DNA from 2 places in the Mesorhizobium sp. M0909 genome. Region 2 is predicted to be linked to the other one. Evidence: riboswitches for the same ligand, from Rfam matches in the RefSeq annotation. Region 2 holds a riboswitch; the other holds the start of a gene.

Region 1 (11,596 bases), on a different contig from region 2:
CGCATGACCGGCTGTTGGAACTGACGGAAAACGCTACGGTCCCCGTCATCAACGGGCTGACCGACGAGACCCATCCCTGCCAGCTGATGGCCGACATCATGACCTTCGAAGAGCACCGCGGTCCGGTGGCCGGCAAGACGATCGCCTGGACCGGCGACGGCAACAACGTGCTGCATTCGCTCCTGGAGGCATCTGCGCGGTTCCATTTCAAGCTGAACGTCGCCGTGCCCGAGGGCAGCGAACCGGCTCAGAAGCATGTCGACTGGTCGAAAGCCAATGGCGGCAAGCTGAAATTCACCCGCTCGCCCGAGGAGGCCGTTCACGAGGCCGACTGCATCGTCACCGACTGCTGGGTGTCGATGGGCCAGGAGCACCGTGCCCGCGGCCACAATGTCTTCCTGCCCTATCAGGTCAATGCGGCACTGATGGCGAAAGCCAAGCCGGACGCGCTGTTCATGCACTGTCTGCCGGCGCATCGCGGTGAGGAGGTTACCGACGAGGTCATCGACGGACCGCATTCTGTGGTGTTCGATGAGGCCGAGAACCGGCTCCATGCCCAGAAGGCGGTCCTGGCCTGGTGCCTGGGCGCTTGATACGGGCCGCGATGATCCGGGCCGGCCTGATCTGCGCCGCCTTGATCTGGGCCGCCTTGATCCGGGAGTGGGTGGTGCCTATCTCAGGCGCATCACGCAAATCGAGCGCGTCTCGTCGCATGCGCCCCGGAGGGCGGCATCGCCGCGCCCCGGAGCTTTGTCATGTTGGAAACTCATCAATTGGCTGAACATAAACCCAAGCTCGGCGAATTCGGCTACGCCGGCGACGATCATGTCGTGCCGTTCGAGGTCGGCCCGCTCGACGTGCGCGGCCGCACCGTCCAGCTCGGGCCGATGCTCGACGCCATTCTCAGCCGCCACGACTATCCCGAGCCGGTCGCCCGGCTCCTGGCCGAAGCCTGTGTGCTGACGGTACTGCTCGGAACTTCGCTGAAATTCGAGGGCAAGTTCATTCTGCAGACCCGCACCGACGGGCCCGTCGACATGCTGGTCGCCGATTTCTCCACGCCGCACGCGCTGCGCGCTTATGCCCGCTTCGATGCCGACCGGCTGCAGGCTTTGACTTCTGCCGGCGAGACGTCACCGCAGACGCTGATCGGCAGCGGCATCCTGGCGCTGACCATCGACCAGGGCGCTCACACGCAACGCTACCAGGGCATCGTCCAGCTCGACGGTGTCACACTTGAAGATGCCGCACGCACCTATTTCCGCCAGTCGGAGCAGATTCCGACCGACCTCCGCCTTTCGGTTGCCAAGCTTCTGACACCCGGCGTCGGCGGTGCCCGCGAGCAATGGCGGGCCGGTGGCCTGCTGGCACAATTCCTGCCGCAGTCGGCGGAGCGTATGCGCGTACCCGACCTTCCCGGTGGCGACGGCGATCCGCGTGAGGAAATCCATGACCCGACCGACAATTCCTGGCAGGAGCTGCTGGCGCTGCTTGGTACTATTGAACCGACCGAGCTGATCGATCCGACGATCGGCGCCGAACGGCTGCTTTACCGGCTTTTCCACGAGCATGGCGTCCGCGTGTTCGGCGGCGTGCCGGTCGCCGACCAGTGCTCATGCTCGAGGGAGAAGATCCGCGGCATTCTCGAAGGCTTTTCCGCCGAGGAGATCAGGGACAGCACCGAGGATGGCAGCATTCACGTCGCCTGCGAATTCTGCTCGAAGCAATATGACTTCGACCCGGCGGAGTTTGCAGCGGCTGGATGACGGCCCTCAATTGACGGTGCGCCGCGTGCCCGGCAAATCGAGCGAGAAGGCGGGGATGGCGACGTCGAACGTCTCGCCCCGCTTGTTGCGCATTGTGTAGTGCCCGACCATGATGCCGGACGGGGTCGAGAGCGGGCATCCAGACGTATACTGATAGCTGTCGCCGGGGTTGAGTCCGGGTTGCTCGCCGACGACCCCCGGGCCGCGCACTTCCTCGACTTTGCCGGTACCGTCGGTAATGTGCCAGTAGCGTGACAGAAGCTGCACGAACTCATCCGACTGATTGTCGATGGTCACCTGGTAGCCCCAGACATAGCGGTTTTGCGGCGGGTCGGAGTGATCCTCCAGATAGAACGGCCTGACCTGCACTTCGATGTTGCGGGTGACGGCGCTGTACATAAACTGCTCCAAAGCAATGTAGATGGAACTTTCGATGCTCAGCGCAGTTTGGTCAACGATGCGCAGCATCTTCTTGCCCGATCTCAAGCGCAGGTGCCGAAAAACAATGTCATTTGAGTGACACATGACAATGATGGTGTGCAGGCTTGTGCCGGACGACTCAGCGTTCTGTCGAATTGTTGAAAACGGCTGTCATGCGGCCGGCATTTCTGGAGTGACCAGATCTCGATGGAACCGACATTCGCAGCCGCCCTCCTTTCCATAGCCCTCCTTCTTTCAAATCTCGCCAGCATCTTGTTAGCTTCGCAGAAGCTGAAGCGACCAGCCAGTATTGCACCGCCCGCGGCCAACGCGCCGCCGGTATCGATCGTCATCCCGGCGCGCGGCGTCGAGCCGTTTGCCGAAGAGACGCTGGAGCGCGCCTTCTCCCTCGACTGGCCGCGCTATGAACTCATCTTCTGCGTCGCCCATGCCGACGACCCGGTGGTCAAGCCGATCGCCGCCGCAATGGCGCGCTTTCCAGCTATTCGCGCCCGCCTTCTAATCGGTGACGACCGCATCAGCGGCAATCCAAAACTCAACAATTGCGTGAAGGGTTGGGAGGCGGCGCATTATCGCTGGGTCATCCTTGCCGATTCCAACGTGCTTATGCCAAGCGATTACGTCCAGCACCTGATGGCGGCGTGGCGGCACGACACCGGCCTCGTCTGTTCGACGCCGATCGGCTCGCGGCCGGACGGCTTCTGGGGGGAGGTCGAATGCGCCTTTCTCAACACGCTGCAGGCACGCTGGCAGTACGCTGGAGAGGCGCTCGGCCTCGGCTTCGCCCAGGGCAAGAGCATGTTGTGGAACAAGCCGATGCTCGATGCCAATGGCGGCATCCGCGCGCTTGCCGCCGAGATCGCCGAGGACGCCGCCGCGACCAAGCTGGTCAACGGGCTCGGACTGCGAGTCAATCTTGTCGCCTCTCCCTTCGAACAGCCGCTCGGCCGGCGCACGCTTGGCGAGATCTGGTCGCGGCAGGCGCGCTGGGCGCGGCTGCGCCGCGTCACCTTTGCACTGTTCTTTGCCCCCGAAATCCTGATCGGCGCGGCACCGCCGCTAGTGCTTGCACTGATCGCCGCGGCTGACGCCGGCGTCAGCCTGCCGGCAACCGCCATCGCCGTGCTGGTCGCGGCCTACCTGCCGGAATGCGCCTTGGCCTCGACCAAGGGATGGCACCTGTCGCCGCGCACGATCCCGGCGATGATGGCACGAGACCTGATGCTTCCCGTCATTTGGGCGCGCGGATGGCTGAGCGGCGCCATCGACTGGCGCGGCAACGTGATGACTATCCAGACGAAGACTGTCGCGGAGCTGGAAGAGACCCCGTCCGGCGCCTGATCGGCACGTCCCCGCTGCCTCTGTTCGGCCAGCCCTTATCCGGCAACTCTCAGTGCCTGCTCGATGTCTTCGAGCAGGTCGTCGGCGTCCTCAAGGCCGACTGACAGCCTGAGCGTTCCCGGTCCGATGCCGAGCTCGGCGCGGGCTTCATCAGTCAAGTTCTTGTGTGTGGTCGTCGCCGGATGGGTGATCAGGCTCTTGGCGTCGCCGAGATTGTTGGAAATCAGCACGACGGCGAGTGTGTTCTGGAAGGCAAAGGCCGCCTGCTTGCCGCCCTTCACATCGAAGCAAATCAGCGTCGAGCCGCCTGACATCTGCTTCTTGACCACGGCCGCTTGCGGGTGGTCGGCGCGGCCGGGATAGATGACGCGGGCGATTTGCGGGCGCTCGGCCAGGAAATCCGCGATGCGGCCGGCACTTTCCGTCTGCTGGCGTACGCGTAGCGGCAGCGTCTCCAGGCCTTTCAGCAGCGTCCAGGCATTGAAGGGCGAGAGGCTTGGGCCGGTGTGGCGGAAATAGTCATGCAGATTCTCGTCGATCCATTTCTTGTCCGACAGAACGATGCCGCCAAGACAGCGCCCCTGGCCGTCAATATGCTTCGTGGCCGAATAGACGACGATGTGGGCGCCGAGCTGCAGAGGTTTCTGCTGCAAGGGCGTAGCGAAGACATTATCGACGATCAGCCTGGCGCCGATCGAATTGGCAAGTGCCGCGACGGCGGCAATGTCGACTACCTCCAGCGTTGGATTGGTAGGGCTTTCCAGGAAAAACAGTTTGGTGTTTGGCTTGACCGCCTTTTCCCAATTGGCGATGTCGGTGCCGTCGACCAGCGTTGCCTCAATGCCGTATTTCGGCGCCAGCGTCTCGATCACCCAGCGGCAGGAGCCGAACAGCGCGCGCGCCGCCACGATATGGTCGCCCGCCTTGGCGCTACACAGCAGTGCTGCCGTCACCGCCGCCATGCCGGATGCCGTGGCGCGCGCGTCCTCGGCTCCTTCCAGCGCGCACATGCGTTTCTCAAACATGTCGACCGTCGGATTGGCATAGCGCGAATAGATGAAGCCCGGCTCCTCGCCCTTGAAGCGGGCCTCCGCCGCTTGCGCCGTCTCGTAGACATAGCCTTGGGTGAGATACATCGCCTCGGAGGTCTCGCCAAAGCCGGAACGCAGCGTCCCGGCATGCACGAGTGCGGTCTGAGGCTTCCAGTCGCGCTTCTTGGTCATCATTCCATCCAAACACCAAAATTGGTCCAAACAACAAAAAACCGGCCGCGAAAGTCGCAACCGGTCCATATGGCCTTGCGGCCCGACGGTCCTTTAGCGACTTGTTTAACGTGGCTGCAAGCCGACCGGCCAAATCACCACGGGATAACGAGCTTTAGACCCGCGCCACGCTTGCGTCAATTGCCGGCATGATTAAGAGGGTTGTACCAAGCAGGTGCCAAAGGCGTCCACGGTCGGACCTGCGACAGAACAAGACCTCGCCCGGCGTTCGAACGGAGCCAGACCCTTGCGGCAGACAGGCATTCTTCCCGATCAGGATATTTCCGCGCTGTTCCAGACGGGCGCGCTGAAGTCGCCGCGCATGCTCGATGCCGATCAGATCCAGCCGGCCAGCCTTGACCTCAGGCTCGGCGACAAGGCATGGCGAGTGCGTGCTTCCTTCTTGCCCGGCCCGGACCACAGGGTTGTCGACAAGCTCGACCGGCTGAAGCTGCACGAGATCAACCTCGCCGAAGGTGCCGTGCTGGAAACCGGCTGCGTCTACATCGTGCCGCTGCTCGAAAGCCTGGCGCTGCCCGCCCATATTTCCGCCTCCGCCAACCCGAAGAGCTCGACCGGACGGCTCGATATCTTCACCCGGGTAATGACCGACCGTGGCCACGAGTTCGACAAGATCGCTGCCGGCTATGAAGGCCCGCTCTATCTGGAGGTCAGCCCGCGCACTTTCCCGATCGTCGTGCGGACCGGCTCGCGGCTGTCGCAGATCAGGTTCCGCACCGGCAATGCGCTCTTGTCGGAAAGCGAGCTGCACGAGTTGCACCGCGCCGAAATGTTGGTCGCCACCGAACCACCCAACATCTCAGGCGGGGGAATCGCGCTGTCGATCGATCTCGACGGCGACAAGGACGGGCTGGTCGGCTATCGCGGCAAGCACCACACGGGCCTGGTCGACGTCGACAAGCGCGCCGCGCACGATGTCGTCGATTTCTGGGAGCCGCTCTACAAGAGCGGTGCCGGCGAGCTGGTGCTCGATCCGGACGAATTCTATATTCTGGTGTCGCGCGAGGCGGTGCATGTGCCGCCACTCTACGCCGCCGAAATGACGCCTTTCGACCCGCTGGTCGGCGAGTTCCGCGTCCATTATGCCGGTTTCTTCGACCCGGGTTTCGGCCATTCGGCGTCGGGCGGCACCGGCAGCCGGGCGGTGCTCGAGGTGCGTAGCCACGAAGTGCCGTTCATCCTCGACCACGGCCAGATCGTCGGACGGTTGGTCTACGAGCACATGCTGAAACGGCCGCAGGCGCTCTACGGCACAGATCTCGGCTCGAACTATCAGGCGCAGGGTCTGAAACTGTCCAAGCATTTCCGCGCCGCGCGATGATCTTGTTCGCAAGCCGTCAGCCGCGAAACAGATATTCTTTCGCGGCGCCAAGGCAGCCATGAAACTGACCGACAAAGAGCAGTTCTCGCACTGCCAATCGCTTCTTCCCCCAAAATCCTCTGGTTTGCTTCTCGTCGTCAAGTGAGGCGCTTGAGCTGGACCGCAAGGGGAACAACTGCTTGCCGAGACATCCCAGCACATGGGCTCTGGCGGAGTCGATACCGCAGGCTCTGCCATTGTCGTTCAGTCTGTCAGCGCGGAGTGCGGACGTCATGCGATCCGCGTTGCGCATCAGAAAGCTCACTTGCGATTTCGAATAGCCGGTGGCCAGAAGCCGGTTAGTCATCGACATCCGGGCTTCGCGATAGGATTTTGCGCTGCATTGTCCGGCGCTGTAAGCCGACGGGGAGAAAAAGGCGAGGAACAGGACTAAACTTAGGGACACAGTGCCAATCCGCAGGCCGTTCATTTTCGTTCCTGAATTCTGTCACCAGTTTACAACGCCTTCACCGCCACCTTCACCGGCTGCTCGATTTCAAGCGGGTTGCGCAGCGGCAGGCCGAAATCCTGCGCCTCGATTTCAAATACGTCACCGGCCTCGGTCCTGATGCCGTCGGCGAAGGACAGCGTCGCCGTGCCGAACATGTGTACATGCACATCACCCGGCTGGCGGAAGGCCGAGTATTTGAAGTGGTGATGCTCGAGATTGCCAATGGTGTGCGACATGTTCGCCTCGCCCGACAGGAACGGCTTTTCCCAAAGCAGCTTGCCGTCGCGCAGGATGCGTGAAGCGCCGCGGATATCGGACGGCAGGTCGCCGATCAGGATCTCCGGGCCGAACGAAGCGTTGCGCAGCTTGGAATGGGCGAGGAAGAGATAGTTTACACGCTCGGTGACGTGGTCGGAAAACTCGTTCGACAGGGTGAAGCCGACGCGGAACGGGGCGCCGTCGTCGCCGATCACATAGATCCCGGCGATCTCCGGCTCCTCGCCGGCATCCTGGGCGAAGGCCGGCGACACAAGCGCCGCACCGGGCGCCACCGCCATAGTGCCGTTGCCCTTGTAGAACCATTCCGGCTGCACGCCGATCTGGCCCTTCGCCGGCTTGCCACCCTCAAGCCCCATGCGGAACATCTTCATGGAATCGGTCAGCTGTTCCTCGCCGTCCGTGCTGAGCTTCTTGTGCATGGAATCGCGGGTCGCGGCGGAGCCGAGATGCGTCAGCCCGGTGCCGGTGAGATGGAGATGCGCCGGATCGGGATGGTTGATCGGCGACAGCAGTCGTCCCTTCTTGTAGGCTGCGTCCAGATCGATGGTTTCGCCGAAGCCCTTGCGCTCGATCAGGGCGACAAGCCCGCTGCCGGTGCGCGCGGCTTCCATCGCCAGCGAATAGACGCTGCGCGCGCCGTTGATGACGCGGGTCTTGCCGCCGTTGCGGGCAACGACGCGGATCGTCTCGGCGTCGTCGAGGATCTGTGAGATCAGCATGGTAACCCTCTCTGAATTGCGGGCTTGGCGTGCCTTTCTTGGCAAACCCTGCCCGGCGCGGCTCGGACCGTTGTCCGCGCCTCGATTGAAATTCTTCGTCCGGATTGCGCTCGCGGATCAGGTCCCTCGAGGGACTTCTTTGCGCCGCCCGGCAGCGCCGCGATGTGACCCGTATGCCTCCTGGTTGCCTCTCAAGCCTTGTTCTTGTTGTAGACGTCGAAGACGACGGCGCCGAGCAGCACCAGGCCTTTGACCACCTGCTGCCAGTCGACATTGACGCCCATGATCGACATGCCGTTGTTCATGACGCCCATGATGAAGCCGCCGACCACCGCGCCGATGACCTGGCCGACGCCGCCCATCGCCGAAGCGCCACCGATGAACACCGCGGCGATGACGTCGAGCTCGCTGCCGAGGCCGGCCGCCGGCACAGCCTGCCCCAGGCGCGCTGCGATAATCAGGCCGCCGAGTGCCGACAGCACGCCCATATTGATGAACACCATCAACGTCAGCCGTTCGGTCTTGATGCCCGATAGCTGGGCTGCCTTGGCATTGCCGCCCATCGCATAGATGCGGCGGCCGATCGTCATGCGTTTGGTAACGAAGACGAACAACGCGATCAGCACACCCATCACCGTGAGAACGATGGGGAGGCCCCTATAGGTGGCGAATTGGTAAACGAGAAACAGCGCCAGCGCGCTGATCACCAGGGTCTTGACGACGAACAGCGAGAAGGGCTCGGCTTCGTAGCCATGCTTCTCGCGGGTGCGCCGTGCCCTGAGCCCGAAATAGGCATAGGCGAGCACGGCGACGAGGCCGATCACGATCGTCGTCAGGTGCAGCGTGAGGCCGCTGCCGACAATGGTTTTGCCGGCGGCGTTCACGGTTGGCGGTATCAGTGTCAATGGGCCGATCAGGTCCGGAATGAAGCCGGAACTGAGCGCCTTGAAGCCGACTGGAAGCGGCCCCACGGAAGACCCGCCACCGAGCAGCGCCTGGCAGATGCCGCGGAAGATCAGCATGCCCGCCAGCGTGACGATAAAGCTCGGTATTCGGTGATAGGCAATCCAGTAGCCTTGTGCCGCGCCGATCGCACCACCGACGATCAGGCAGATGATCGACACCACCAGCGGATTGCTCAATGGGCCAAGCGGCCAGATGACCATCATCATCGCCGCCAGTGCGCCGATGAAGCCGGCGACGGAGCCGACGCTGAGATCGATGTGACCCGAAACGATCACCAGAAGCATGCCCAGCGCCATCACGATGATGAAGCTGTTCTGCTGCACGAGATTGCTGAGGTTCACCGGCTTGAACAGCGTTCCGGACGTGGTGAACTGGAAGAACACCATGATTGCGATCAACGCCAGGACCAACCCGTATTCGCGCAGATTGGTGACCAGCGCCGAGACGGCAATGCGAGGTCCCTGTTGTAGATCCTGGGCAACGCCGGTCTGCGGCCCGGGAGCGCTTTCGGTGCTCATGATGCTTTTCCTTCTCCGCGGACGATGGCGCGCATTATCTTTTCCTGGCTGGCGTCGCTTGCCGCCATTTCGCCGACGATGCGTCCTTCGTTCATGACGTAGATGCGGTCGGTGATGCCGAGCAGTTCGGGCATTTCCGACGAGATGACGATGATTGCCTTACCCTCGGAGGCGAGACGCGCGATGATCGTATAGATTTCATATTTGGCGCCGACGTCGATACCACGTGTCGGCTCGTCGAGGATCAGCACTTCCGGATTGGCGAACAGCCATTTCGACAGCACCACCTTCTGCTGATTGCCGCCAGAAAGGTTGCCGGTCATCTGGTAGACGCTCGAGGCGCGGATGTTGGTCCTGCCGCGATAATCGTTGGCGACCGAAAGCTCGCGCAAATCGTCGATCACGCCGTGGCGCGACACGCCGGGCAGGTTGGCCAGCGTGATGTTGTGCTTGATGTGGTCGATCAGGTTGAGACCGTAGGTCTTGCGGTCCTCGGTAACGTAGGCGATGCCGTGTTCCACCGCCTTGCTCACCGAAGAGACGTCGATCGGCTTGCCGTTTAGGAACACCTCGCCCGTTATGCGGCGGCCGTAGGACCGGCCGAACAGGCTCATGGCAAACTCGGTCCGGCCGGCGCCCATGAGCCCGGCAATGCCGACCACTTCGCCCTTGCGGGCGTTGAGGTTGATGCCCTTGATGACCTGCCGCTCGGCATGGATGGGGTGGTAGACCGACCAGTTTTTCACTTCGAGAACGGTCTCGCCGATGTTCGGCTCGCGCGGCGGATAGCGGTCGTCGAGCGAACGGCCGACCATCGAGGTGATGATGCGGTCCTCCGAGATGTCCTTCTTGGCCAGCGTCTCGATGGTCCGGCCGTCACGGATGATGGTGACTTTGTCGGCGACCCGGTTCACCTCGTTGAGCTTGTGCGAGATCAGGATAGAAGTGATGCCCTGCCGCTTGAATTCGAGCAGCAGATCGAGCAGCGCCTGGCTGTCCTTTTCGGACAGGCTCGCCGTCGGCTCGTCGAGAATGAGCAGCTTCACTTCCTTGCTGAGCGCCTTGGCGATCTCGACCAGCTGCTGCTTGCCGACGCCGATATTAGTGATCAGCGTGTTGGGGTCTTCCTTGAGGCCGACCTTCTTGAGCAGGGCGCTGGTGCGCGCCTCGTTCGCGTTCCAGTCGATGACGCCGTATCTGGCGTGCTCGTTGCCGAGAAAGATGTTTTCGGCGATCGACAGCATCGGCACCAGCGCAAGCTCCTGGTGGATGATGACGATGCCCTTGCGCTCGCTGTCGTGGATACCTTTGAAATGGCACTCGTCGCCGCGATAGATGATCTGGCCGTCATAAGTGCCGGACGGATACACGCCCGACAGCACCTTCATCAGCGTCGACTTGCCGGCGCCGTTCTCGCCGACCACGGCATGGATCTCGCCTTCCTCGACCATGAGCTTGACGTTCGACAGCGCCTTGACGCCGGGAAACGTCTTGGTGATGTCGCGCATCTCCAAAATCGTCGATGCCATTGAGAATACCACTCCTGCGAGGTCCGCAAACAATACCGGGCTGGCTCGCCAACGAAAAGGGGCCCTGCCTGCGCAGGACCCCAGGCTTTGTAACCGCGATTACTTCAGTTCTTCAGCCTTGATGTAGCCGGAGTCGACCACCAGCGCCTGGTAGTTCGACTTGTCGACGTCATGCGGCGTCAACAGGATCGAGGGAACGACCTTGACGTCGTTGTTGTAGGTCGTGGTGTCGAGGCCTTCCGGCTTGCCGCCAGAGAGCACCTTATCGACGAGTTCGACCGTCGCCTTGGCGAGTTCGCGGGTGTCCTTGAACACGGTCGAATACTGTTCGCCGGCGATGATCGCCTTGACCGAGGCGGTCTCGGCGTCCTGTCCGGTGACGATCGGCCATGGCTGATCGGCGGTGCCGTAGCCTACGGCGCGCAGCGAAGCGATGATGCCGCGCGACAGGCCGTCATAGGGCGAGAGCACGCCATCGACGCGGCTGCCGTCCGAGTAGTTGGCGGAGAGCAGATTGTCCATGCGGGCCTGGGCGGTTGCCGCCAGCCAGCGCAGCGTGCCGACCTTGTCCATGCCCATCTGGCCGGACTTCACGACGAGGGTCTTGTCGTCGATCAGCGGCTGAAGAACCGACATGGCGCCGTTATAGAAGAAGAACGCGTTGTTGTCGTCCGGCGAACCGCCGAACAGCTCGATGTTGAACGGTCCCTTCTTCTCGGGATAACCGAGGCCCTTGAGCAGCGATTTGGCTTGGATGACGCCGACGCCGAAATTGTCGAAGGTGGTGTAGTAGTCGACATTTGGCGTCTTCTTGATCAGGCGGTCGTAAGCGACGACGACAACGCCGGCGTCATTGGCCTTCTGCAGCGCATCGCCCATCGTGGTGCCGTCGATCGAAGCGATGATCAGCGCCTTCGGGCCCTTGGTGATTTCGTTTTCCAGC
Region 2 (11,596 bases):
GGATCGACTGGGATGATCTGCGGGCCGACATGAAGCTGTCCTGGCCGCTGCCGAGACGCCTCTCGCTGCAGGCAGAAGGCCTGTCCGGCCAGACCGATCCCGCAGACGATACCGATCCCGTCTCGCTGTTCAGCGCCGGAACTGCCAGCGGGCAATTGCGCCCAAACGGCCCGGACATCGACTATGCCGGCAATTTCACCGATCTCGAAATCGACGCGGCGGCCATCGACGGGCGCGTCTTGCCGCCGCTCGATGGCAGCGGCGATGTGACGCTGAAGAACGGCGTGACGCTGATCATGGCAAACCCGAAGAGCCTGCGCGGCCTCGCGGCCGAAATCCACGAGCTCGATCTGTCGTCCGGAACTGCGCGCATCACCGTTTCCGGACCGCTGTCGGTCGATGACGACGGTCTCATAAATGCCGATCTGACGATCAAGCTCAATGATCCAAAGGCCGTCGCGGCGATCCTTGCCACCGCCATCCCCGAGCAGAAGAAAGAGATCCAAACCGGCTTTGCCGGACTGGCGCTGCTCGGCAACCAGCCGTCGATGCCGCTGAAGATCGTCAGGGGCAAGGCCTCGCTCGGCTTCATCCCGCTCGGCAAGATCAAGCCGCTCGACTAGAGTAATTCCAGGAAAAGGGTGAACGGTTTTCCGTCCGGAATTGCGCAAAAACAAAGAGATAGAGCGGAAACGATGAACCGCTCTAAGCCTGTCTGGACTGCGATTGGCCTGCCGCGGCTTATCCCTTCGGCGGGTGTTCGACTGCCTGGCGACCGAAATCCGGTACGTCGATATCCTGGCCGGCCTCGATGATCGAGCGGCGGACGGCGCGGGTGCGGGTGAACAGGTCGAACAGCTTTTCGCCGTCGCCCCAGCGGATCGCCCGCTGCAGCGAGGACAGATCTTCCGAGAATCGCGCCAGCATTTCGAGGATGGCGTCTTTGTTGTGCAGGCAAACGTCACACCACATCGTCGGGTCGGACGCCGCGAGACGGGTGAAGTCGCGAAAGCCGGAAGCCGAGTATTTGATGACCTCGGACTTGGTCACCGACTCCAGATCGTCGGCGGTACCGACGATGTTATAGGCGATGATGTGCGGCAGGTGCGAAACGATGGCCAGCGTCATGTCGTGATGCTGGGGGTCCATCGTGTCGATGTTGGAGCCGCAGCGGCGCCAGAATTCGGATAGCTTTTCCAGCGCATCGGCATCGGTGCCGGGCAGCGGCGTGAAGATGCACCAGCGGTTCTCGAACAGTTCGGCAAAACCGGCATCCGGTCCCGACTTTTCGGTGCCGGCCAAAGGATGGCCGGGGATGAAGTGCACGCCATCAGGCAGATGCGGCTGCATCTGCGCGATCACCGATGCCTTGGTCGAGCCGACATCGGTGAGGATGGCGCCCTTCCTCAGCGCCGGCGCGATCTCCGCGGCGACGGTACCCGAAGAGCCGACCGGCACCGAAACGACGACCAGATCCGCATCGCGAACCGCCTCTTTCGCATCCGTCGTGTAGGTGTCGCCGAGGGCGAGTAGGCTTGCCCGCGCCAGCGTCGCTTCGCTGCGCGTCGAAATCGCGACTTGGCCGGCGAGCCCCTCGCGGCGGATGACGCGGGCCAGCGACGAGCCGATTAGGCCGATGCCGACCAGCGCGATCTTTTCGAACATCGGTGAGGTCATGGTGTTCTAGCTTTTCAGGAATGTCGCGAGAGCGGCGACAACGCCGCGGTTGGCCTCTTCGGTGCCGATGCTCATGCGCAGCGCGTTCGGAAAGCCGTAGCCGGAAACGCGCCGCAATATGTAGCCGCGCGCACTGAGGTAGTCGTCGGCAGCCGCCGCCGAATGCTTTTTGTCCTCGGGAAAGTGGATAAGGATGAAATTGCCGACGCTCGGTGTCACCCGCAGCCCAAGCCCGCTTAATTGCTCGGTCAGCCATGCCAGCCAGGTCTCGTTATGCGCCACGCTGCGTTCGATGTGGGCACGGTCGCGGATCGCCGCGATGCCGGCCTCGATTGCCGTCGCATTGACGTTGAAGGGTCCCCGCACGCGGTTGATTGCGTCGATGACGTGCATTGGCGCATACATCCAGCCGATCCGCGCCCCGCCCAGGCCCAATTTGGAGAAAGTGCGGGTCATGACCACGTTTTCCGCGCTGCCCACCAACTCGACGCCGGCTTCATAGTCGTTGCGCCGGACATATTCGGCGTAAGCTGCATCCAGCACCAGAAGCACGTTTCGCGGCAGGCCGGCATGCAGGCGGCGCACCTCCTGGAACGGCACGTAGGTGCCGGTTGGATTGTTGGGATTGGCAAGGAAGATGACCCTGGTGCGCGGCGTCACCGCGGCGAGGATCGCATCGATATCGGCGCGTTCATCGGTCTCCTTGACCGTCACCGGGACGGCACCGGCCGACTGTATGTAGATCTTGTAGACCATGAAGCCGTGTTCGGTGATGATGGCTTCGTCGCCGGGCGCGAGGTAGGTCTGCGCCAGCAGGCCCAGAATCTCGTCGGAACCGTTGGAGCAGACGATGTTCGCCGGGTTGAGCCCGTGCACCTCGGCGATCGCTTCCCTCAGGCGCCTGGCGCTGCCGTCGGGATAGACTGCGAGCTTGTCGGCGACCGCGCGCGCGGCCTCTATCGCCTTTGGCGAAGGACCGAGTGGGTTCTCGTTCGACGACAATTTGTGGACCTTGGCGACACCTTCAGGCGCCGCGCTCTTGCCGGGCACATAGGCTTCGATGTCCATGATGCCGGCGCGGGGCCTTGGACGTGTCTGATCCGGTATCTGGCTCATTCCATGAAATCCGTCGAGAGTGCCTCCGTCCGGAGGCCGCAGCGGAAATACAAGCCGTGGCCCGGAATGTCGAGGGGCGGCAATTCGGGATCAAGAACTTGCCGTTGACGAAGCCATGTGTCGGTCCTAGAAGAGCAGCGAAAGTTCCGTGGTGATTTGGCCGGTCGGCTTGCAGCCACGTTAAACAACTTGCTAAAGGGCCGTTTGCATCTTGTAACCGGCTTTGCGAAGGCATGGCCGGTTTTTTGTTGCCCTGGCTGGTTGTTGCCCAGACCGGCGGTGGACAACTGAAGGCCGGGCAAGGAGATGTGATGGTCGCTTTGCGCGCGCGAAAAACCAACAACGAGGCCGACCAGCCGTCGAGCCCGGTGTTGCGTTTCGGCGCCGACAAGCCGCTCAAGCTCGACGCCGGCACGCTGCTGTCGCCGTTCCAGATCGCCTACCAGACCTATGGCACGCTCAACGACGAGCGCTCCAACGCCATCCTCGTCTGCCATGCGCTGACCGGCGACCAGCATGTCGCCAACACCAATCCCGTGACCGGCAAGCCGGGCTGGTGGGAAGTGCTGATCGGCCCCGGCAAGATCATCGACACCGATCGTTTCTTCGTCATCTCGTCCAACGTCATCGGCGGCTGTCTCGGCTCCACCGGCCCCGCCTCGACCAATCCCGCCACCGCCAAGCCCTACGGGCTCGACCTGCCGATCATCACCATCCGCGACATGGTGCGCGCGCAGCTGATGCTGGTCGAGCATTTCGGCATCGAACAACTGTTCAGCGTGCTGGGCGGCTCGATGGGCGGTATGCAGGTGCTGCAATGGGCCTCGAGCTATCCCGAGCGCGTTTTCTCGGCGCTGCCGATCGCCACCGGCGCCCGCCATTCTTCGCAGAACATCGCTTTCCACGAGGTCGGCAGGCAGGCAGTGATGGCCGACCCGGACTGGCATGGCGGCAAATATTTCGAGCACGGCAAGCGGCCGGAAAAGGGGCTGGCGGTGGCGCGCATGGCCGCTCACATCACCTATCTGTCGGAAGCAGCGCTGCACCGCAAGTTCGGCCGCAACCTGCAGGACCGCGAAGCGCTGACCTTCGGCTTCGATGCCGACTTCCAGATCGAGAGCTATCTGCGCCATCAGGGCATGACCTTCGTCGATCGCTTCGATGCCAACTCCTATCTCTACATGACCCGGGCGATGGACTATTTCGATCTCGCCGCCGACCATGGCGGCCGGCTGGCCGATGCCTTCGCCGGCACCAAGACGCGCTTCTGCCTGGTTTCGTTCACCAGCGACTGGCTGTTCCCGACCGAGGAGAGCCGCTCGGTCGTGCACGCGCTGAACGCGGCCGGCGCCTCGGTATCGTTCGTTGAGATCGAGACCGACCGTGGCCACGACGCCTTCCTGCTCGACGAGCCGGAACTGTTCGCCGCCATCAAAGGCTTCATCGCCTCGGCGGCGCGGGCCAGAGGGCTCGGCGCATGACCCCGAAAAGCTGCAGGCTGTTCGGATCAGGGCCATGCGCCAGGCATCAGCGCATGACCCCGAAAAGTTGCAGACTTTTCGGATCAGGGCCATGCGCCAGGCAGAAGGCGGGCCCATGAGCGTCAACCGCGCCCAGCGCGTCGACCTCGAGGTCGTCGCCGATCTCATCCCGCCGCAGTCGCGGGTGCTGGACGTCGGTTCCGGCGACGGCCTGCTGCTCGAATTGCTGCAGGCGACCAAGAAGGTCGACGGTCGCGGGCTGGAACTGTCGCAGCGCGGCGTCAACGAATGCGTGGCGCGCGGCCTGTCGGTCATCCAGGGCGATGCCGACAAGGATCTCCAATTCTATCCCGATAAGGGCTTCGACTTCGTCGTCTTGTCGCAGACCTTGCAGGCGACCCGCAATCCGAAATTAGTGCTCGACGAACTGCTCAGGATCGGCAACCGCGCCATCGTCTCATTCCCAAATTTCGGCCACTGGCGGGTGCGCTTTTCGCTACTGTTCAACGGCCGCATGCCGGTGACCAAGGACCTGCCCTATTCCTGGTATGACACCCCCAACATCCATTTCTGCACCATTCGCGATTTCGTCAATCTGTGCGACGAGCTTGGCGCGACGGTGGAAAAGGCGACCGCGCTCGACGCCAATGGCCAGCGGATCGGCTTCTCGATGCCGTGGTGGTTCTGGAATTTTTTCGGCCAGCAGGCGGTGTTTCTGCTGAAACGATAAGAGCCAATCGTCGCAGATCGTCCCCTTATTCGAGAACGTCGGTGGCCTTGTGCGGGTGCTGGACGCCATCGACCAGGACCACGTCGGACTGAGAATTGTCGGTGCGCAGCGGCGAGATCTCCTGATAGGCGGGCGAGCGGTACCATGCACGCGCCTGCTGCATGTCTGGAAATTCGATCATGACGAGGTGGCCCGGCTAGGTGTCTTCAACGACTTCCACCTCGCTGCCATGCACGATGAAGCGGCCGCCAAACGGCTCCAGCGTGGCATCGATCTTGTGCAGGTACTCGACGATCTGCGGCCCCGGCGTGACCTGGCGCATATGCGCGACGGCGTAGGCGGTCATGGCTGTCTCCCTGGTGGTCGAAGCCAGACAACCGGCTTGATGGGAGCAGTTTGCCGAGACCTTGCACGCTGGTCGATTACCCCCGAGGTAATGACACTGAATACAAACCGACGCGCCTCTGCCGTTGCTGCTCCGAACAGGGCCGTGCGCGAGCCCTGCTGTCACCTGAAAAATATTTCCGCCTGGCACCGATGATTTCCGCACGCCTGCGCTGTCCTATCGATGAGCGCGCCTGGATGGGCCGGCGGCCGGGAGCAGAGAGGTGATCCATGGGATCGTTGCAAGGTCAGAATGTTGTAGTCGTCGGAGGCAGCCGTGGGGTCGGCCGCTCCATCGCGGAGGCCGCCCTCAAGGAAAGGGCGACGGTGCTGGCCGTGGCCCGCGGAAAACAGGCCCTGGCGCAATTTGCCTGGGAGGTCTCGGGCGTGAAGACGCTCGTGGTCGATGCGACGGTGGACTCCGCCCCCGATAAGGTCTTCGCCGAGCTGGAACCGGACGTGCTGGTAATCTGTGCAGGCGCGCTGGCCCCTTCCGCGCCGCTGCACGAACAGAACTGGAAGGCGTTCTCCGCAAATTGGGACACGGACGTCAAGGCATCGTTCCTGTTTTGCCGGGCCGCTCTGCGGCGTCCGCTCAAGCCGGGAACCCGTATCGTTCTGATCTCCAGCGGCGCGGCCTTGACCGGCGGGCCACCCAATACCGGCGGCTATGCCGGCGCAAAACGCATGCAGATGTTCCTGGCCGGTCATAGCCAGAAGGAAGCCGACCGGCTCGGCCTCGGCCTTCGCTTCATGGCGCTCGCGCCGATGCGCATCATGCCGGAAACCGGCGTGGGCAAGGCCGGCGTCGACAGCGTCGCTGCTTATATGGGCATCCAGCCGGCGGACTTCATCGCCGCCATGACCGACATGCAAACCCCGGCCGACGTCGGACGGGCGGTGGTCGCGCTCGCCACCGGCCAGCCGCAAGGCAGTTCCTTCATGGTCAGCGGTAGCGGGCTTGCACCGGCCGCCTGAGGCGCGCGTAATGCAAAGCTCACTCGTAACCGCACAGCCCGCATGACAGGCGCTCAACCACCTCTGGAACCAGCACGCCAGCCGATCCTCGATCGGCTGGCCTTCGAGAAGGTCACGGCCGCCCATCGCCGCGAGCTCAAGCTGCATTGCTATCGCATGATGGGTTCGCTGCACGAGGCCGACGACCTCGTCCAGGACACGTTGCTTCGCGCCTGGCGCGCCAGGTCGGAGTTCGACGGGCGGGGTTCGGTTCGCGGTTGGCTCTACATGATCGCGACCAACGCTTGCCTCAACGCCATCAAGGCGAGGTCGAGGGCGCATCGCATTCTCCGGGAACCCGGACGGCCGCCCTCGCACGGGGCGGCCATAGGCGGGCCCGTGGCCGACATCGCCTGGCTGGAGCCCTACCCCGACGCCGAGCTTCCAGACATTGCCGGCAGCGAGCCAGGTCCGGAAGCCCGTTACGAGAGCCGCGAGGCCGTCCAGCTCGCCTTCGTCGCCGCGATCCAGGATCTGCCGCCCAGGCAGCGCGCCGCGCTGCTGCTTGCCGACGTCCTGGGATGGTCGGCCGTCGAGACGGCGCGTTTGCTGGGCGGATCGACGGCTTCGATCAACAGCGCGTTGCAGCGCGCCCGCGCAACGCTGGCGGCGCGCTATCCTCAGGGACGGCCGGCCAGCCGATCACGGCCCAGCCCCGAAGAAGGCCTGCTGCTCGAACGTTACATGCAGGCCTGGCAGGCCGCCAATCTCGACAGCTTGATCGAGCTGCTGCGCGAGGACGCCATCTATACAATGCCGCCTTGGCGCGAATGGTATCAAGGCCGCGAAGCGATCCGCGGTTTCTTCGAGACCGTCTGGCCGAGGTTTGGCGGCTTCCGCACGCTGGCCACTCGGGCCAATGCCCAGCCGGCGGTCGGGGTTTATTCCCGCAGCCACGATGGCCCTGAATGGCGGGCCCATTCCCTGCATGTGTTCGACGCGGCCGAGGGCGGGATCGCTTCCTTGACGATCTTCATAGGACCGCTCGGGCCATCTCTGTTCCCGGCCTTCGGCCTGCCACCAGCCTAACCTGCCCCTGGGCCAGCCTTATCGGTCGAGTTCCGGGAAATATGGGTCCGAGAAAAACCGCCGGTCGCGCTCGCCTTGCAGGCAGTCGATCGGTGCGTCGATGCGGATCGTCCTCGGATCCACCTTGGGATGCTCGATGCCGCTGACCTCGAGGATCAGTTTGCGACGAGTGGCGGTGGCGAATTCGGAAGCAGCATAGATCGGCAGCACGAACGAGCCAGGCCCGCCGGTGACGCATTCGGCATAATACCGGTCGAGATGGCTGAAGGTGGGTGACGGGCTGATCAGGATCGGCAGCCCGTTGATGACGATGCCCTTCGCCAGCGCCGCATCGCGTGCCGTCGTGACCGGCAAGCCGGTATTGTTTGGGCCGTCGCCCGAGACGTCGATGACGCGGCGTTTGCCGGTGAAGGCCGTGCCATTGAAAAGCTCGGCGCCAAAGGCCACTGCACCGGAAATCGAGGTGCCGCGAAAGCTCCTGAACGGGCGGGCCGCGATCTTGTCGGCGAAAGCGTTGGCGCTCTCCTTGCTGTCGACGACCTGCCAGGCAATGACCGCGTCGTCGCGGATGGTGCCGGCCCATTCGAAATAGGCGATGGCGATGCGGCCGGAGGTGCCGGCACGCACGGCGTTGATGAAGTCGGGATGGCGCAGCGCCGCGACATAGCCGGCGCGCTGCAGGGCAAACTCCCTTTCATCCATCGACTGCGAGATGTCGACGGCCAGCACCAGCTCGACATCGACGGCAAGTGCATTGGCCGGCGCGGCCGCAGGTGCCGCCGGGGCGCAGGCAAGGCAGGCGAGCAGGGCGAGAGCGTCAAGCATGGCCGATCGGAACGTTCCCATCTGAAACGATCGCGACAGTTTTTCGCCGCGATCGCGGCGAAATAAAGCTTGCCCTTCTATTTCTTGCGGCCGGCCGAGGCGATGGCCGGAGGCGGTTCGATGGCACCTGCCCTGATACGGACCGGCTTGAGGGGCGGTTGGCCGGCATCCTTGACGATGGTCAACGCCCGCCGGAAGAAGCGGGCATTGTGCTGGCCGCGGCCGATGTTGAGGATCGCGGCGTCGGGAAGGCGCTTCTCCAGCATCGACAGCACTTGCCTCAGCGTCGGGCCGTCGAACGCATCCAGCGCCTCGTCGATGATCACCCATTTCGGCCGTCGCAAGGCCAGCCTGGCAAAGGCCAGCAGACGCTGCTCGTCGTCGCTGAGCTCACGCTCCCAGCGCGCCGAGCGATCGAGCGAGGACGACAGGCGTTGCAGCCCGACATCGGCCAGCACCTCCGAGATCTCGGCATCGCTCGCCTCCGCCGCGCCGCCTGAATGGTTGAGCACCTCGCGCAGCTTGCCGAGCGGGAAATAGGGAGTACGCGGAACAAAGATCGGCGCTTCTCCGGCCGGCATGCCGATCCGTCCGCTGCCCCATGGCCACAGACCGGCAATGGCCCGGAAGAACAGCGTCTTGCCGGCGCCCGGATCTCCGGTGATCATGACCCGGTCGCCGGCGCGGATTTCGACATGCGGCTCGGCAAGCTTGGTGCATCCCTCCGGCGAGGCGACCTCGAGTTTCTCGAAGGTCAGGCTGCCGTCCGGGTTTTCGCCGAACGAAATGCGCCTTTCCGTATGGTGCAGCGCGTCGGTGTCGCCAAGCGCGATGCGGAAGTCGGCGACCCGCATCAGCGTAGCGCGCCAATCGGCGATGCCGCCGATATTGTTGATGAACCAACGCAGCGAAGAATGGACCTGGTTGAAGGCACCGACTGCCATCATCAGACCGCCAAAGCTGATATCGCCGGCAAAATAGACCGGTGAGGCGACCAGGATCGGCGCGACGACAGTGATCCAGCCGTAGGTGTCGGTGACCCAGGAAAGATTGATCTGGGCGCGGTAGATGTGCCGCATGGCGCCCAGCACCATGCCGAGATCGAATTCGAGGCGGCGCCTGGCATCGGCCTCGCCATGCGCCAGCGCGATGGCATCGACATTCTCGTTGACGCGAACCACCGAAGAACGCAGCTCCGCTTCACGCGTATAGCGATCGTTGTTGAAGCGGATCAGCGGCCGCCCGACCAACCAGCTCAACCAGGAGGCGGTGCCCGCATAAAGGATTGCCGCCCAGACCATGTAACCGGGTATGGCCAGCGAATGGGCGCCTATGTGGAAGACGAAGCCGGAAGACAGCGACCACAAGACGCCGACGAATGAGGCAAGCAGGATGCAGGACTGCAGCAGGCCGATGCCGAGGCCGGTGGAAAGATCCGAGAGATGCGCGACATCCTGCTGCAGGCGCTGGTCGGGATTGACGCCGATGGCGCCGGCATGGGCCAGCCGGAAGGCGCGCGCCGGCCGCATCCACTCGCCGATCAGGTCGAGCGTCAGCGCCTCGCGCAGCTTCAGGCGGATCATCTGGTCGAGCCAGGTCTGGCCCACGTTAAACAGAAGCAGCCCGCCGGCTATTGCCGCAAAGACCAGAAGCTGATGCAGGAAGGCCGGCATGTCGCGCCGCGCCAGCGCGTCGAAGAACGGCTGGTTCCAGCGATTGAGCAGAATCTGCCCGACCGAGGTTGCGACAATGACGGCGACGATGCCGATCGCGGCCCAAAACAATTGCTTTCGCACCGGCGAGGTGGTCAGCGCTATCTTGATTGTTGCCAGCTGCTCACGCAGGCTGCTGGCTTCGATCGAGGTGGCAAGCTTCTGGGCGCTGGCCTCGACATCCGGATGATCAGCCATGAGTGAATCCTTGCATTCGGAAGCGGTGCTGAAGCCCGGTCATAGAAATCGCCGGTCATAGAACCGATTGCGTATGCCTTCAATCGGGCAGCGAACCCGTCCGCGACAGATAGGTGAGAAAAAGCCTGCGTCGGATCACGAACGCGTCATCTGGCGGCGCCGGACGTTTGGCCCGCGACAGTCCGGCCAAGCGTCGGCGCGCCATGCGGCGAGAGAACCGGCACGAAGACGCGGCGGGACGCGCGCTGGGCAACCGGCACGCCTTGATAAAGCCGCTTCTGCGCCTCGACGACGATAACGCCCGAAAAGATCGGCCAGAAGCGCCGGCCGGCGCGTTCCAGCACATTGTGAAACTGCATCATGAAACGTCGCGGCGACGGCGGGAAGAACAGCGCATCGGACCATGCCGCCGGCGTGAAATTCGCTTCGCGCAGCAATTCAGTGAGCTGGCCGCGCGAGAACGGCCGGCCATTGCCGAAAGGCGTATGCTCGAAGCGCGCCCAGACGCCGCGCCGGTTGGGCACAACGATGACGACACGGCCGGCCGGCGACAGCACCCGCCAGATCTCGTTCAGCGTCTCGCGCGGGTTCTCGACATGTTCGAGCGAATGGACGAGCAGCATGCGGTCGATGCAGGAATCGACCAGCGGCAGTTCCTCGTCGAACACCAGCGCGGTCGCCGTCGGCCCCGTCGCCGGCCAGACCACCGCGCCCTGTGTTGCCGGCATGAAGGCAAAGACACGCTCGGCATCGCTGCCGAAGCGTTCCAGCCACGGCAAGGTATAGCCGAGACCGACCAGCCGCTCGTTGGGCACTACGGCCCATATCGAGGACAGCGCCATGGTGATCGAGCGTTCGGCCAGGCGGCCGAGCGTGGTCGAATAAAAAGAACGGAGATCGACAATGTCTGAATGCATGCGCGGAACGGTAGCTTCGAAGCAGTCCAAGTTCAACAAAGGCAGATGACATCGGCTGGCAGGCGCCCTATGTCTGCGGCAACAAAGGGAGAGATGCGATGCCGGTCGAGATCGAACAATTCATGTGCCGCAGCGACAATTTCGGCGTGCTGGTGCACGACCCGAAAAGCGGCCAGACGGCGCTCATCGATGCGCCCGAGGAGGCGCCCATCCTGGCGGCGATCAAGCGCACCGGCTGGACCCCGACGATGATTCTGACCACCCACCACCATCTCGACCATGTCGAGGCCAATTTGGCGCTGAAGGAGCGTTTCAAGCTGCGCATTGTCGGTCCGGAAGCCGAAAAGGCAAAGATTCCCGGCATCGACGAAACCGTCGAACAGGGCTCGGTTGTCCGCCTCGGCGACGAGCGGATCGAGGTCATCGCCACGCCCGGCCACACTGCGGGCCATGTCACCTATCATCTGCCGGCGTCGAAAGTGGCATTCGCCGCCGACACGCTGTTTGCGC

Evidence for each region. A riboswitch is a leader RNA that binds a small molecule or an ion and turns the genes downstream of it on or off. The one in region 2 is predicted to bind S-adenosylmethionine.
Region 1: linked by a shared signal. The riboswitch ahead of NKH83_RS14625 (O-succinylhomoserine sulfhydrylase) and the one ahead of metX (homoserine O-acetyltransferase MetX) in region 2 are both predicted to bind S-adenosylmethionine.

Annotation. Positions count from the first base shown of each region.
Region 1 is NZ_JAMYOA010000008.1:41,752-53,347, reverse strand. Features, by position in the region: gene argF (ornithine carbamoyltransferase) at 1-593, shown strand, start outside; gene NKH83_RS14640 (Hsp33 family molecular chaperone) at 756-1,766, shown strand; gene apaG (Co2+/Mg2+ efflux facilitator ApaG/CorD) at 1,773-2,165, opposite strand; gene NKH83_RS14630 (glycosyltransferase) at 2,394-3,548, shown strand; gene NKH83_RS14625 (O-succinylhomoserine sulfhydrylase) at 3,584-4,774, opposite strand; SAM riboswitch at 4,845-4,922, opposite strand; gene NKH83_RS14620 (2'-deoxycytidine 5'-triphosphate deaminase) at 5,058-6,152, shown strand; gene NKH83_RS14615 (hypothetical protein) at 6,169-6,621, opposite strand; gene araD1 (AraD1 family protein) at 6,648-7,640, opposite strand; gene mmsB (multiple monosaccharide ABC transporter permease) at 7,832-9,124, opposite strand; gene mmsA (multiple monosaccharide ABC transporter ATP-binding protein) at 9,121-10,653, opposite strand; gene chvE (multiple monosaccharide ABC transporter substrate-binding protein) at 10,753-11,596, opposite strand, start outside.
Region 2 is NZ_JAMYOA010000001.1:429,391-440,986, reverse strand. Features, by position in the region: gene NKH83_RS02305 (DUF2125 domain-containing protein) at 1-623, shown strand, start outside; gene NKH83_RS02300 (prephenate/arogenate dehydrogenase family protein) at 742-1,677, opposite strand; gene hisC (histidinol-phosphate transaminase) at 1,684-2,793, opposite strand; SAM riboswitch at 2,932-3,009, shown strand; gene metX (homoserine O-acetyltransferase MetX) at 3,105-4,274, shown strand; gene metW (methionine biosynthesis protein MetW) at 4,390-5,004, shown strand; partial or broken gene NKH83_RS02280 (DUF1330 domain-containing protein) at 5,030-5,350, opposite strand; gene NKH83_RS02275 (SDR family NAD(P)-dependent oxidoreductase) at 5,620-6,366, shown strand; gene NKH83_RS02270 (RNA polymerase subunit sigma-70) at 6,409-7,434, shown strand; gene NKH83_RS02265 (DUF1194 domain-containing protein) at 7,453-8,259, opposite strand; gene NKH83_RS02260 (ABC transporter ATP-binding protein/permease) at 8,337-10,169, opposite strand; gene NKH83_RS02255 (class I SAM-dependent methyltransferase) at 10,316-11,086, opposite strand; gene gloB (hydroxyacylglutathione hydrolase) at 11,185-11,596, shown strand, end outside.